Regions from separate parts of the Rhodoferax saidenbachensis genome, predicted to be linked through region 2. Evidence: predicted binding sites of a transcription regulator. Region 2 holds the regulator's gene; each other region holds the start of a gene.

Region 1 (4,488 bases), 2.0 Mb from region 2:
TCCTCGACAAAGGCTGGCGGGTGGTGGCCACCATGCGCACCCCGCGCGAGGGCCTGTTGCCATCCTCCGAGCGGTTGCGCCTGCTGGCCCTGGATGTGACCGATGCCGACAGCATCCGTCGTTGTGTGGAGGAGGCCGGGCCCATCGACGCCCTGGTCAATAACGCCGGTGTGGGCTTGCTGGCGCCACTGGAAGGCGTTGCGCTGTCCAGCGTACGTGAGATCTTCGAGACCAACACCTTCGGCACCATCGCGATGACGCAGGCCGTGCTGCCTCAGTTCCGGCAACGGCGTGCGGGCGTGGTGGTCAACGTCACCTCCAGCGTCACGCTCAAGTCACTGCCCCTGCTGTCGGTCTACACCAGCAGCAAAGCGGCGGTCAACGCGTTCACCGAATCCCTGGCACTGGAGTTGGCGCCTTTCAATGTGCGCGCCAGGCTGGTGTTGCCGGGGCGCGCGCCCAGCACCAGCTTTGGCGCCAACGCCCGCCCGCGCATGGCAGGCAGCACGCACGAGGCGTATGCCGCCTTCACACAAAGCGTGTTCGCAGCCCTGGGAGACACCGCCGCACCTGTCACTCACACGCAAGACGTGGTCGAAGCCGTTTGGCGTGCAGTGACGGACCCTGCCGCCCCCATGCGCATACCGGCGGGGGCGGATGCGGTGGCTTTGTCGCAGGCCTGATTGCTATCAAAACAGAAGCTGCTTGCGCATATTCCACGGGGGCTAGAGGTCCATTTCGTTCAAATTTTCCTTGTTAAGCCTCTGGCAGCTTGGCGATGACCTTGATTTCGAACTGAAAGCCGTAGAGCCAGGTCACGCCAATGCCCGTGAGCGTGGGGTGCGGGGCAGGGCCCCAAAACGCATGGATCACCGGCCAGATGGTCTCCAGATGTTTCTCCGGGTCCACAATAAACACCGTGACGTCAATGACGTCGTCAAAGGTGCAACCCGCAGCCGCCAGGATGGCATTGAGGTTCTCAAACGCCAGGCGCACCTGCTGGGCCACATCCGGCTCGGGCGAACCATCGGGCCTGCTGCCCACCTGGCCGGAGACAAACAAGAAGCCATTCGATTGGATGGCGGGCGAGTAGCGGTTCTGTTCATACAGCGCCTGGCGACCGGCGGGAAAAACAACATTGCGGACTGACATGGAATACCTCGAAGGATGGTGGATGTGTAGGGAAAAGCCAATTGGCTTGCCCTGAATTTAGGGCGCCATGCCTGCGGGATAAACCAGCAAGCCGCACAATCACTGTTTGCAATTCCCAAACAATCAACGGGGTAAGGTAAGGCCGATATGGACCGTTTTGATGCAATGCAAGCCTTTGTGCGCGTGGTGGAGACGGGCAGCTTTACCAAGGCTGCGCAGACCCTGCACATGAGCAAAACCACAGTGACCCAGCTGGTGCAGCAACTGGAGGCGCGGCTGCGCGTCAAGCTGCTCAACCGCACCACGCGACAGGTCCGTGTCACCGCCGATGGCGCTGCCTATTACGAGCGGGCGGTGCGCGTGCTGGTGGATCTGGACGATGCCGAGACCAGCCTGTCCAGCGCCACCGCCTCGCCCCGAGGGCGGCTGCGTGTGGATGTACCGAGCCCGCTGGCGCGCATGCTATTGGTCCCCGCATTCCCGGAGTTCCACGCCCGTTATCCAGACCTTCAGATTGAGATGGGTGTGAGTGACCGCCTGGTCGACCTCATTGGTGACAACGTGGACTGCGTAATACGCGGTGGTGAGGTCACCCAGCCATCGCTCATCGCGCGCCATGTGGGCGACCTGCAACTTGGCGTGTATGCGGCACCCAGTTATCTGCAGAGGGTTGCCAGCCCGTCACACCCTTTGGATTTGGAGGCAGAGCCGCACCGCATCGTTGGCTTTTTGTCGTCGCGCACCGGCAAGCTTTTGCCCAGCACCTTGCGTCAGGGCGATGCGCGTATCGAAGTCAAAGGCAAACACGCTCTGGCCGTGGACGATGGCAACGCCTACCTCGCCGCTGGCTTGGCCGGTGTGGGCGTGCTCTGGCTGCCCCACTACATGGCCAAGCCCCACCTGGCGCGTGGTGAACTCGTGCCCTTGTTCCAAGACTGGGCGTTGGACCCCATGCCCATGTACCTGGCGTTCCACCCCAACCGCCATGTGAGCGTGAAGTTGCGCGTCTTTATCAACTGGGTTGTGGAGGTGATGGAAGCGCATGCACCCATCGCAGCCAGATCAGGAGCTTGAAGAAAGCCTGTGGGTTGCCCGCCATGTGGTCGCGGCGCTAGGCCAAGCTCCGGGAGGAACTGACGGCGCAAGCGCGGCTGTCCTTCATTTCATCCTCAAAAGGCCGATAGAGAGGGTATGCAAGTCTCCCTCTCTTCATCGACCGGCAGTGCGGTCTCCAGTACTGCAGCCAGCGATATTGCCAAGTTGCAAAAGCAGCTGATGTCCTTGGTGGATGAGCTCAAGAGCGTGGCCACGTCCGACATGGACGCCAAGGCCAAAAAGGAGAAGGTCAAACTGCTGCAGGCCCAGATCCAGATGGTGCAGGCCCAGATCAGTGCCATTCAGCGCGCACGCCAACAGGCGCAGCAGGAAGTGCAGTCCCGCAAGGCCGAGGCCGCCAGCGCGCAACGCCGCGCGACAGAACGGCAGACCGCAAGCCCAGGCAGCCAGCTCGATACGTTTGCCTGATCGCCAGGGCGGCCGCACGCGAACACCTGCGGGTGCTGGTGCAGAAGCCCTGGTACTGGTTAATTGCTATCAAAACAGAAGCTGCTCGCGCATATTCCATGGGGGGCGGAGTCAAATCCAAGTGCAACACAAGCTGAGTTTATTGGATGGAGTCAGGAGAGTGCTCAAGCTTGGCCAGCCACTGGCCGTACACCTCCAGCGGAGTCAACCAGCCCAGCGTCTTGCGAGGCCGTCCATTCATCAAGTCAGCAATCCCGTCGAGTTGCTCCTGGCTGTAACCCGACAGGTCTGTCCCCTTTGGCAGGAACTGTCGTACCAAACCGTTGGTGTTCTCATTGGTGCCACGCTGCCAAGGACTGTGCGGATCACAGAAATACACGGCAACCCCGGTGTTGGCTGTCAATTGCGCATGGTGAGCCATCTCACGCCCCCGGTCATAAGTCAGTGTTTGGCGCATAGGCTTGGCAATACCGTTGAGCTTGTCCGTAAACGCTTGCAGCACGTGGGCTGCAGTGGCTGGGTTGGGATGCGGCAGCTTTACCAACATCAGGAGCCGGGTGCTGCGCTCTACCAGGGTGCCCACAGCACTGAGGTTGCCTGCTCCTTTGATCAAGTCACCTTCCCAGTGACCAGGGAACAGTCGATCCTCAACCTGCGGGGGACGTACATGGATGCTCAAGAGATCAGCGATCTGACCGCGGCGGTCTTCGCCACGTGAACGGGGCCAGCGCTTGGTGCGGGCCAGACGCAAACAGGCAATGAGCTCGCGGCGCAGCTCACCCCGGGGTTGGGCGTAGATGACGTTGTAGATGGTTTCGTGAGAGACGCGTTGGTGCGCCTCATGCGGATGCAGTGTAGCTAGGCGAGAGGCAATTTGCTGGGGTGACCAACGCAGTTGCAATAAGGCGTGCACAGAGGCGAAGAGGGCATTGCCCGCCACCAGCTTCGGGGGCGGTCTGCTGTGGCGACGCCTGCGCACAAAGCGCTGTTGTGCGAATCGGCAACTATAGGCACCAGCACCGCTGTTTCGGTTGATCTCACGACTCACCGTGGAGGGGGCACGACCCAGTACTCGGGCTACCGCCCGGATACTCAATCCGAGCTCAAGGCATACAGCAATGGTCTGGCGCTCTTTGTAATCGAGCTGTTTGTACTCTTGGTTCAGTTTCATGGACACACCTTATTGAAGTTTCAATCGGTGTGTTGCACTTCACTTTTGAGCGAGCCGGGGCTAGAGGCCAATTTCTATAAAAATTACCCGTGGAGTAATTCCTGGATTTACCAAGGCAGGTGTGTGCCGTCCTCATGGAAGAAGCCGCCAGTCACATCCGCTTCGTGATGGGTGGCGATGTGAATAACGCTGCCGGCCGCCTCTTCAGCCGTGCGATCCCCCGCGTGGCTGGTGAAATCGGTCTCGGTATCCAGTCCTGGGCCAGCGCGCCAGCGGAAGACACTGTGAAGCTGCAAGTGGGAGCGATGGAAGCGAGGCGGGTCTTCATTTCCTCCTCAAAAGGTCGATAAAAGGGGTATGCAAGTCTCCCCCTCTTCATCGACCGGCAATGTGCCCTCCAGTGCTGGTGCCAGCGATATTGCCAAGCTGCAAAAGCAGCTGATGTCTTTGGTATAAGAGCTCAAGAGCGTGGCCACGTCAGACATGGACGCCAAGGCCAAAAAGGAGAAGGTCAAACTGCTGCAAGCCCAGATCCAGATGGTGCAGGCACAGATCAGTGCCATCCAGCGTGCACGCCAACAGGCGCAGCAGGAAGTGCAGTCCCGCAAGGCCGAGGCCGTCAGCGCGCAACGCCGCACGAC
Region 2 (4,488 bases):
TGGCCCCATTCTTAGAGGTGCAACATGAACATCCAACGATTTACTGCCGCCACATCCCGCGAAGCACTCGCCAAGGCGCGTCAGGCTTTTGGCGATGGCACCCTGATTCTGTCCAACCGTCCCACCGAAAACGGTGTGGAAGTCGTGGCCACGGCCGAAGATGCACTGGACATGCTGGACCAGGGCAGCAGCGGCAGCTCCGGTAAAGGCAAATCCTCTTTCGCCAGCCGGACCGCCGAACCGCTCAATTACAAGGATGTCGCCAGCCAGGTGGAAGATGACGCGGCCCAGTTGTCCATGAGCACCCTGTCTTTTCAGGACTATGTGCGTGAACGCATGGCGCGCCGTCGCAGCGAGGCAGGCCAAGACCAGACGCCCGCCCCCGCCACGCGCGAGGTAACCCAGGAGCGCCTGCCGCGTGCAGCGCCCACACCGTCCCACACGCAGGAGATCGCCGCGCTGCAAGCCAAAACCATCCCCGCGCGCAAACCGACCGCACCTGCCGCCCCCGCCCCACTGCCCAAAGGCATTGCGGACGAACTGCACGCCATGAAAGAACTGATCGAGGACCGTTTCAACACGCTGAACTGGCTGGGCCAGGCGCGCCAGAATCCGATCCAGGCGAATCTGATGCTCAAGCTGATCCGTGCCGGCTACTCGCCAACCTTGTCCCGCACAATTCTGGAACGCATGCCCGAGGGCTCCGACGCCAACGAAGCGGTCCGTTGGGTGGTCGACGTGCTGGAACGCAATCTGCGCACCGATGCCAACGGCCTGGCCCTGCATGAAGAAGGTGGAACCTTTGCCCTGATCGGCGCCACCGGCGTGGGGAAAACCACCACCGCCGCCAAGCTGGCAGGCCTGTGCGCACGCCGCCATGGCCCCGGCAGCGTGGGCCTGATTTCCCTGGACACCTACCGCGTGGGTGCGCAGGAGCAATTGCGGGCTTATGGACAAATGCTGGGTGTCGTGGCCCATCTGGCCCATGACCGGGCGGCCCTCCAGGACTTGCTGGGATTGCTGGCCGGCAAAAAAATGGTGTTGATCGACACCACCGGGCTGGCGCCACGCGACCCGCGCAAGCGTGAAATGCTGGAACTGCTGGATCTGCCTAACGTGAAACGCTTGCTGGTGCTCAACGCCGGCGGCCATGGTGACACACTGGACGATACCGTGACCAGCTTTAAGTCTGCCAGCGCCCAACAGGTCATCTTCTCGAAAATCGATGAAGCCGTGAAACTGGGCCCTGCCATTGATGCGGCCATTCGCCACCAGTTGGTTGTACGCGGCGTGACCACCGGTCAGCGTGTCCCCGAAGATTGGGAGGCTGCAAGCGCGTCCAAACTGGTCCGCGGCTCGCTGCGCGCCACCGGCAACTCGGCCTACGACCCTAAAGCCTCCGACCTGGGCTTCATCTTCAACCAGTCCAGCGCCACCAACCTGACCGCAGGGCATCTGCATGCTTGATTTCCCCGCCGATCAGGCGGCCGGTCTGCGTGGACTGGCACCACCCACAGGCCCCCATCTGGTGGCCATGGTGAGCCATGGCGACGACCAGACCGAGCTGCCGCTGCTGTGGCGTCTTTGCTCTGCACTGGTCAGTTTGGGTTATGCAGTGACGGTGCTGGATGCCACCAAGCGGGAGTCCGAGGCCAACCCCGGGCTTTCACAGCATCTCGAATACAACTTCCGCCATAAAGAGGAAGAACAGGATGCCCCGGGCTGGTCGGTGATTCCCTCCGCACTCGGGATACAGAATCTGTCCGCGGAAACCACGCTGCCCGTCCAGCGCCTGCAACGATTGGCGCCTATTTCCAGCCCCAATGGCGTCGTGATCCTGTACGCCAAGGCCGAGTGGCTGGCGCTCTTGCTCGTTGACAGCGGTGTCACCCCTTTGTTGGCCGTGTCATCCGTCAAGAACTCACTGCTGACCAGTTACCTTGCATTAAAACGGCTATTGTTAAACGCCCGCCTTGCGCCTACCATTTTGAATATGATGGGTGAACGGCAAAGCAGTGCGACAGCCAATCCGGCCAACGTAACCAGCCATTTGAGCGACTGCGCCAGAAATTTCCTGGGCTACGAAGTGAACGCCTTGAACATCGATCTCTGTGCAGACGAAACCCGTCTGGATGCGGCCATGCGTCGACTGTCCACCCATTTGCTGGAAACGGCCATCCCGCTCTCTTTCCCCCGTTCGCGTGGGGCCTACCAGGCGCGTACGCAGCCGGCTGATCGTTTCGCGAGGGCCTTCTGATGTACACCGCCAAGGGCCAGTTGGACCGCAATGCGCTGATCAAACAGTACCAGCCGCTGGTGCGTCGCCTGGCCCACCACATGATGGCCAAGCTTCCGGCCAGTGTGGAAGTGGATGACCTGATCCAGGTCGGGCTGATCGGCCTGTCAGACGCCCTGACACGGTATGAAGCCTCACAAGGGGTGCAGTTCGAGACCTTTGCCACCCAACGCATTCGTGGCGCCATGCTCGATGAGCTGCGCGAGAACGACTGGATGTCGCGCGGATCACGCAAGAGCCAAAAAGATATCGAAGTGGCCATGCGGCGCCTGGAGCACCGCCTGGGTCGCAGTCCCGCCGAGTCCGAAATTGCGGCCGAGCTGGGCATCAGCCTGGTGGATTACCAGAGCTTGCTGGGCAAGGTGCGCGGCACCCAACTGGTGTACCTGGAAGACATGTCGCGCGGTGAAGATGACGACACGTTCCTGGACCGGCATGTGGCCGACAGCAGCGCAGACCCTCTGAACATGTTGCGCGACCAGCGCCTGCGCCAGTCCCTGGTCACCGCCATCAAGGGGCTGCCCGAACGGGAGCAGTACATCATGAGCATGTACTACGAACAGGACATGAATCTGAAGGAAATCGCTGCGGTACTGGACGTGACGGAATCCCGTATTTGCCAGCTGCACAGCCAGTCGATTGCCCGCCTGCGGGCCAAGATGCGCTCCCACTGAGCGGCCATCCAGAGCAAGCTGGCCAGCACAAAGCTGGCTCCTCCCCCGAAATTCAGGCGGCGACCACCTTGAAAGCGCCCGACTGGCGCATGGCGCTCGCATAGGGCGCACTGTCTCCGGCATAGGTACTGGGCTGTCCGGACGAAGGCACCAGCAAAGGCAATGCCCTCTCGACCAGCGCCGCCTTGCGGTACAAGCCTTCGCGCAACAGGGGCAGGGCCTCGGCGAGCGCTTTGACACGTTGCGCCATGTCCGCCGGCAGCACGCCGCCAGGGGCCTGGCGATAGGACAACTGGATGAAATCCACCGCGGTTTGCTGCAGGCCTGCGCAAGCCTGCTCAAGTGCTGCGGGATCTGCGTCCAGCAAAGCGCAAGAAACCTCGTCGAACTGCTGCTCGACGAGGTTCATTTGGAGTTCCAGATGGGGGGATGACATGTCAGGCCTTTCGTACGTGGAGCCGTACGCAGGCCTGGCTCAACGGGTGGTGCGGTTGAGCATTTCCTGCGCGTTGGAAAGTAATTTGTCGGCAATGGCTTCGGGATTGACCACGTAAGTGCCGTTTTCGATGGAAGAGCGCACGCTCGCCACCTTCTCGGTATCGATATCGCCGGGCTGTGTGCTCGAGGATTTCTCCAGCGACTGGGCCAGCGTAGACACCGTCACCGCTACGCCCGCCGAACGCGTGCTTTTGCTCGCGTTCGCATTGGCTGCTGCCGTTGCCGTGGCGGGCTGCTGGGCTGCCTTTTGGGCGGCCGAAGCGCTGCCGGGGTTGACCGACGGGGGAATTTCTGGGGGTTGACCTATTTTCATTGCGTTCTCCAAAACTACGGTATTCGTAGCCTCGTACGGTTGCTATCGGCGCAATCTTCACCGACTTTAGGGCAATTTGCATCAATGTTTGCATTTACAGGTCAATTCTGACTGTTCGCGTATCCAGTACGATGCCGGAAGCAATACGCCCGCTGTCCATGCGCACCCGGGCCAGTTGCCCGACCACGCCGGCAGACAAGGCCTGGGCATCGGAAGAAATCTCAAAACCAGCCCCCTGCGCCACCACCCGAACCTGGGCGCCGGCCTGAAACACCTGTGCCGGCTTGACCATGCCCTGGCGCAGGGTCTGGCCCGTGGTCAACATGCGGGTGGCCGTTTGCCCCAGCCACAGACTGCGGTCCTTGAGCACGGGGTTGAACTCTTCTGCCCAGTCCACTTCTGCCTCCACCACGTCCCCCGCGCCAATCTGGCTGCCTGCAGGAACATGGTTCTTTATGACCCATGCCGTGCCGACGGCTTTCACGGTCACCGGCAGGGAAATATTCCAGCGGCTTACGCCATCTACACAGCGCAAACCGACACGGCTCTTGCCCCACAAGCGGGCGCCCACTGGTAAGTAGGGCTCAATATTGCCGCAAGGCGCCAGCCGCAGCCGCGCATCCAGGTTGCCGACCACCGCCTCCAGGCGCAAATGGCTGGCATCCGCCGGCAGCGCGCTCTGCAAAGCACCGCTCAACCAGTTCTGC
Region 3 (4,488 bases), 2.0 Mb from region 2:
CAAGATGCGGCAGACCTCCATAGGTCCGGCGCAGGTGGGCTGAGAAACGGGAGAAGGTATGGCTGCCTGACCGCTGCAGCAACCCCAATAGCTACACAATTGATAGCTGGCTGCGCAGACCCCATAAGGGCTGCGGGCACTTTTCGCTTAAAAAAGCGGTAGGGTTTATTTCTTCTTCACGAACTCTTCGAGTTCCGTAAAGGTGGGGCGTTCTGTGGAGTACAGCACCTTGCGGCCAAACTCGATGGCGGTGGAGGGGTTGTAGCCCTGCATGCTGGCCAGCAGTGTGGTCTTGATGCACTGCAGTTCCTTGCCCTGCTCTTCCACCTTTTGCTCCAGCAGACCGGCCAGGGGTTCGGCAAAGGCGTAGGCCAGCAAAATACCCAGGAAGGTACCCACCAGCGCGGAACCGATCATGCCGCCCAACACGGCGGGCGGCTGGCCCACCGAGCCCATGGTGTTCACCACACCCAGCACCGCGGCCACGATACCGAAGGCTGGCAAACCGCCAGCGATACGCTGGATGGCGGCCACAGCGGCGTGTTCTTCGTGGTGGTGGGTTTCGATTTCGTTGTCCATCAGGGACTCGATCTCGTGGGCGTTGAGGTTGCCCGAGACCATCATGCGCAGGTAATCAGTGATGAACTCGACCACGTGGTGGTCGGTGCCCACGGTGGGGTATTTCTTGAAAATCTCGGATTCTTCGGGGGTTTCGACGTCTTTTTCGATGGCCATCAGGCCTTCCTTGCGGGCCTTTTGCAGGATGTCGTACATCAGCGCCATCAGGTCCATGTAGCGGGCCTTGGTGTATTTGCTGCCCTTGAAGCAGGCGCCCAGGCCGGCCATGGTTTTCTTGATGACCTTCATCTGGTTGTTGGCCAGAAAGGCCCCCAGTGTGGCACCGCCAATGGTCAACATTTCAAAGGGGAGCGCATGCAACACCACGGTGATATTGCCGCCGTGGGCAATGAACACGCCAAATACGCAGCCCAAGACGACCAGCCAGCCAATGATTACAAACATACTGAATTTCTACCTTAGAGATAGCGGATCACCGATTAGACGCGCTCTGATTTTAGAACTGCACAGAGAATAACGCCTTGTTTGCCCCAGATTTCTGCACCCTGCCCGGGTTTGGGGGCAATACGGTGAAATTGTTGCGCTTGGCCGCCTTGCAAGCCAACATATTGCGCCCCACGTGAGCGGATGGACGAAAAGCACACCTTGCGGGCAAGGGTGCGCCACCTCGGAGACCCCACATGACCACTTACACCCCCATCAATTGCGAGTTTCACGACGTCATTGAGTCCACCATCACCCGGCGCCAACCGGTCACCCTGGTGGTCATGGACGCCGTGGGGGACGTGCAGACCCTGCACGATAAAGTGACGGATGTTTTTGCCAAGGAGGGGGCGGAATATCTGGTCACCGAAAGCGGCCAGACCATCCGGCTGGACCAGTTGCAATCCATAGGCGGCCACGACAAAAGCGACTTCGGCTAGGCCGACGCACACCCATCCTGCTGGGTGGGGTACCGACCTGGCAGGCACAAAATGCTATTGAATAGATAGCTGCTTGCGCAATCTGCATGCGGGCTAGTGGCCAATTTCGCTTGTCAATGCTCCCTGCTCGGGCTTCTAAAAAATCCGGCGCCGATTGCGCCGCCGCAGCAGGCCCCAGGTCACCAGCGCTAGCAGGGCCACCAGCACCGATATCACTTTGGTCCCATAGGTGGGCCACCAATAGTGCAGCACGCTGTTGATCAGCACCTGGCGCGACGGGCTGTAGCCCTCGGGCATGGGCAACACGCCATGGGACTTGGCATACGCGTCAAAGTCGGCCTGCAGTGCCTGGAAGGCTTCGGGCATCTGGACCTGCAAGTCGCGGGTTTCGCCGGGGTCGGTGCGCAGGTCGTACAGGTGCCACTGGCCATCGCCCACGGGCGGCAGGTTTTTGACCAGCTTGAGGTCGCCCTTGAACAAGGCCAGGTTGCCTGACAGCTCATACCCCAGCGGCTGGTCGCTGGCGCGCGCCTGCTGGCTGCGGCCCAGCAGCACGGGCAACAGGCTCACACCAGCGATCGGCTCCACGGGCTGGTTCTTGTAGGTGTTGCCGGGGCGCGCCACCTGCGCCAGGTCCAGCAGCGTGGGCGCAATGTCTGTCACGTGGGCCAGCCCCTGCTGGATCTGGTTGTGCGGCATGCCGGGCACACCCGAGATAATGAGCGGCGTGCGGATGCCGCCCTCCCCTGCGTAAAACTTGTAGGTGTTCAGCGGCGAGCTGCTGGCGCTGGCCCAGCTCGGGCCGGCGATACCGTAGGCGCCTTTGCCCCCCAGCTTGTCGATGTCCTGGGTGTACTGGGTCTTGAGCCAAAGCCGCGCTTCCTTGTAATCCGAAGCTTCGGCGCCGTTGTCGGACAGAAAAACGAACACCGTATTGTCGTACTGGCCGCTTTGCTTTAGGTAGTCCACCAGGCGGCCCACTTCGTGGTCCATCGCATCGGCCATGCCGGCGTAGACCTCCATGCGGCGCTGCTCGTAAAGCTTGTCCTTCTCGCTCAGGGCGTTCCAGTCGGCGGTGGTGTTCATGCGCACCATGGGCGTGTCTTTGGGGATCAGGCCCAGTGCGGCTGCGCGGTCGCGGCGTGCGAGGCGCAGTGCGTCCCAACCGTCCTTGTATTTGCCGCGGTACTTCTCAATGAAGGCCGCAGGTGCCTGCAGCGGCACATGGTTGGCCTGGAAGCCCACATAGGCAAAAAATGGCTTGCCGACCTTGGCGTCAGTCTTGAGGTAGTCAATCGTGCGGTCCACAAAGTACTGCGACGAGTAGTAGTCCGCGGGCATGACCGCCTCTTTGCCGTCTTCAAACCAATCCACCTTGGCCGAGTGCGGCAGGTAGCGTTTGGCCGGTTCCCAGTTGTCGGAGCCGGTATCACCCTGGATGATGGACCGGTCAAAGCCGCGCGCGTTAGGCAGGTTGTAGGGCTCGGAGCCCACATTCCATTTGCCGGCGATGTAAGTGCGGTAACCGCTGTCCTGCAGCAGGGTGGACACCGTCACCACGCGGCTGGTCAGTGAGCCTTGGTACCCGGGTTGGCCCAGGTGCTCGGGGGGCATGGCTTCGCGCAGGTTGCCCACGCCGTTGCGGTGGTTGTCCACACCGGTAAGCAGCATGGAGCGTGTGGGGGAACAGGAGGCCGCCACGTGGAAGTTGGAGAAACGGGCGCCGCGTTGGGCCAGCGCATCGAGGTGGGGCGTGGCGATCTCGCCGCCAAAAGCGCCGACGTCGGTGAAGCCCCAGTCGTCGGCCACCAGCACCACGATGTTGGGGCGCGCTGCACCAGCAGCCATGGCGCTTGCGCAGAACCACAGGGCCAGTGCCCCGAACCAGACTTGTCTTTTCATCGTACGTGTCTCCTGTGTGGCCACTCTATAACAGAGGAGGCCAGAGGAGATGCCTCATGGGTGACAGTCCAGACGGTCTGCCCTGGCGTGGTTTAGCGCTCCGAGACGGAAAATGCTGCTGCCTGCGGCACGTGGCCGGCAAACAAGGGGGTGACCTGGCGCAGCTTTTCCAGCGCGACCACCTCGCCGTACAGGTCGGACAGGGCCGCCATCAGATCGGCGCGCAGGCACCACAGGCCGGCCACATGGTTCTCCAGCCAGATGCGCCGCTCCACCGCCGGGTAACGCGCACTGCCCAGCTCACCCAGGCATTCCAGCAAGCAGTGGCGTATCTCTTCCACCGGGATCAATCCCATCTGGGTCGGGGCCAAGGCGGCACCCTCACCCACATGCAGCATGCGCTGCAGGCCGCGTTTGATCTGCTCAAGCATGGGCGTTTATGAAGTCGCTGACCAGTGTGAGCTGGTCCGGCACGTTGAGCGCCGGTGCATGGCCACAACCGGCGATTTCCACCACCCGTGTCTGGCCGCGCAAGCCGGGGCCGCGTTGCAACATGGCCGCCGTGGTGTGGGGCAAGACCAGGTCCGAATCGGCACCACGCAGGCACAACACGGGGAGGTCCAGCGCGTCATAGTGGTCCCAGATCAGGTAGTCATTGGTGTGCGCTATGAACTGGCGCACCATGGCCGGGTCGTAATGCGGGGTGACACGCCCGTCGGGCAGGCGGCGTGTGGAGGTTTCGGTCAGGCGACGCCACTGCGCGTCGCTGAGCCAGCCATACGGTTTGTAGACCTGGCGGAAGAAGGCTTCGAGCTCCTGCACCGTGGCAAAGGATGGCGGACTACCGGCGTAGGCACGGATGCGGGTCAGCGCCTCGGGTGCCAGTTCGGGCGCGTTGTCGTTGAGCGTGAGGCTTTGAATGCGGGCCTTGAGCGCAGGCTGAAACAGGCCCGACGCGCACACCGTGCCAATGGCACCGCCCATGGAGGTGCCCACCCAGTGTGCCCGTTCAATCTTCAACTGCTCAAACAGGTCAGCGGCAATACGCGCGTAGAACGCCAGGCAATATTCCTCATCGGGTTTG

Evidence for each region. The regulator FliA, encoded in region 2, starts transcription of late flagellar genes. The targets are predictions, from matches to a motif close to CTAAAGTTTNNNNNNNNNNNGCCGNTA.
Region 1: a site for FliA is predicted at 2,309-2,335, ahead of RS694_RS13325 (FlxA-like family protein). Genes of this name have one in related genera too.
Region 3: a site for FliA is predicted at 1,094-1,120, ahead of motA (flagellar motor stator protein MotA). Genes of this name have one in related genera too.

Annotation. Positions count from the first base shown of each region.
Region 1 is NZ_CP019239.1:2,792,579-2,797,066, reverse strand. It holds gene RS694_RS13340 (SDR family oxidoreductase) at 1-683, shown strand, start outside; gene RS694_RS13335 (RidA family protein) at 757-1,152, opposite strand; gene RS694_RS13330 (LysR family transcriptional regulator) at 1,300-2,226, shown strand; gene RS694_RS13325 (FlxA-like family protein) at 2,344-2,676, shown strand; gene RS694_RS13320 (IS30 family transposase) at 2,816-3,847, opposite strand; gene RS694_RS13315 (hypothetical protein) at 3,982-4,197, shown strand; gene RS694_RS13310 (FlxA-like family protein) at 4,316-4,488, shown strand, end outside.
Region 2 is NZ_CP019239.1:563,038-567,525, reverse strand. It holds gene flhA (flagellar biosynthesis protein FlhA) at 1-28, shown strand, start outside; gene flhF (flagellar biosynthesis GTPase FlhF) at 25-1,467, shown strand; gene RS694_RS02755 (hypothetical protein) at 1,460-2,257, shown strand; gene RS694_RS02750 (RNA polymerase sigma factor FliA) at 2,257-2,970, shown strand; gene RS694_RS02745 (hypothetical protein) at 3,023-3,406, opposite strand; gene flgM (flagellar biosynthesis anti-sigma factor FlgM) at 3,446-3,781, opposite strand; gene flgA (flagellar basal body P-ring formation chaperone FlgA) at 3,876-4,488, opposite strand, start outside.
Region 3 is NZ_CP019239.1:2,531,964-2,536,451, forward strand. It holds gene RS694_RS12100 (AraC family transcriptional regulator) at 1-43, shown strand, start outside; gene motA (flagellar motor stator protein MotA) at 166-1,023, opposite strand; gene RS694_RS12110 (Rho-binding antiterminator) at 1,260-1,502, shown strand; gene RS694_RS12115 (arylsulfatase) at 1,638-3,404, opposite strand; gene RS694_RS12120 (hypothetical protein) at 3,497-3,835, opposite strand; gene RS694_RS12125 (alpha/beta fold hydrolase) at 3,828-4,488, opposite strand, start outside.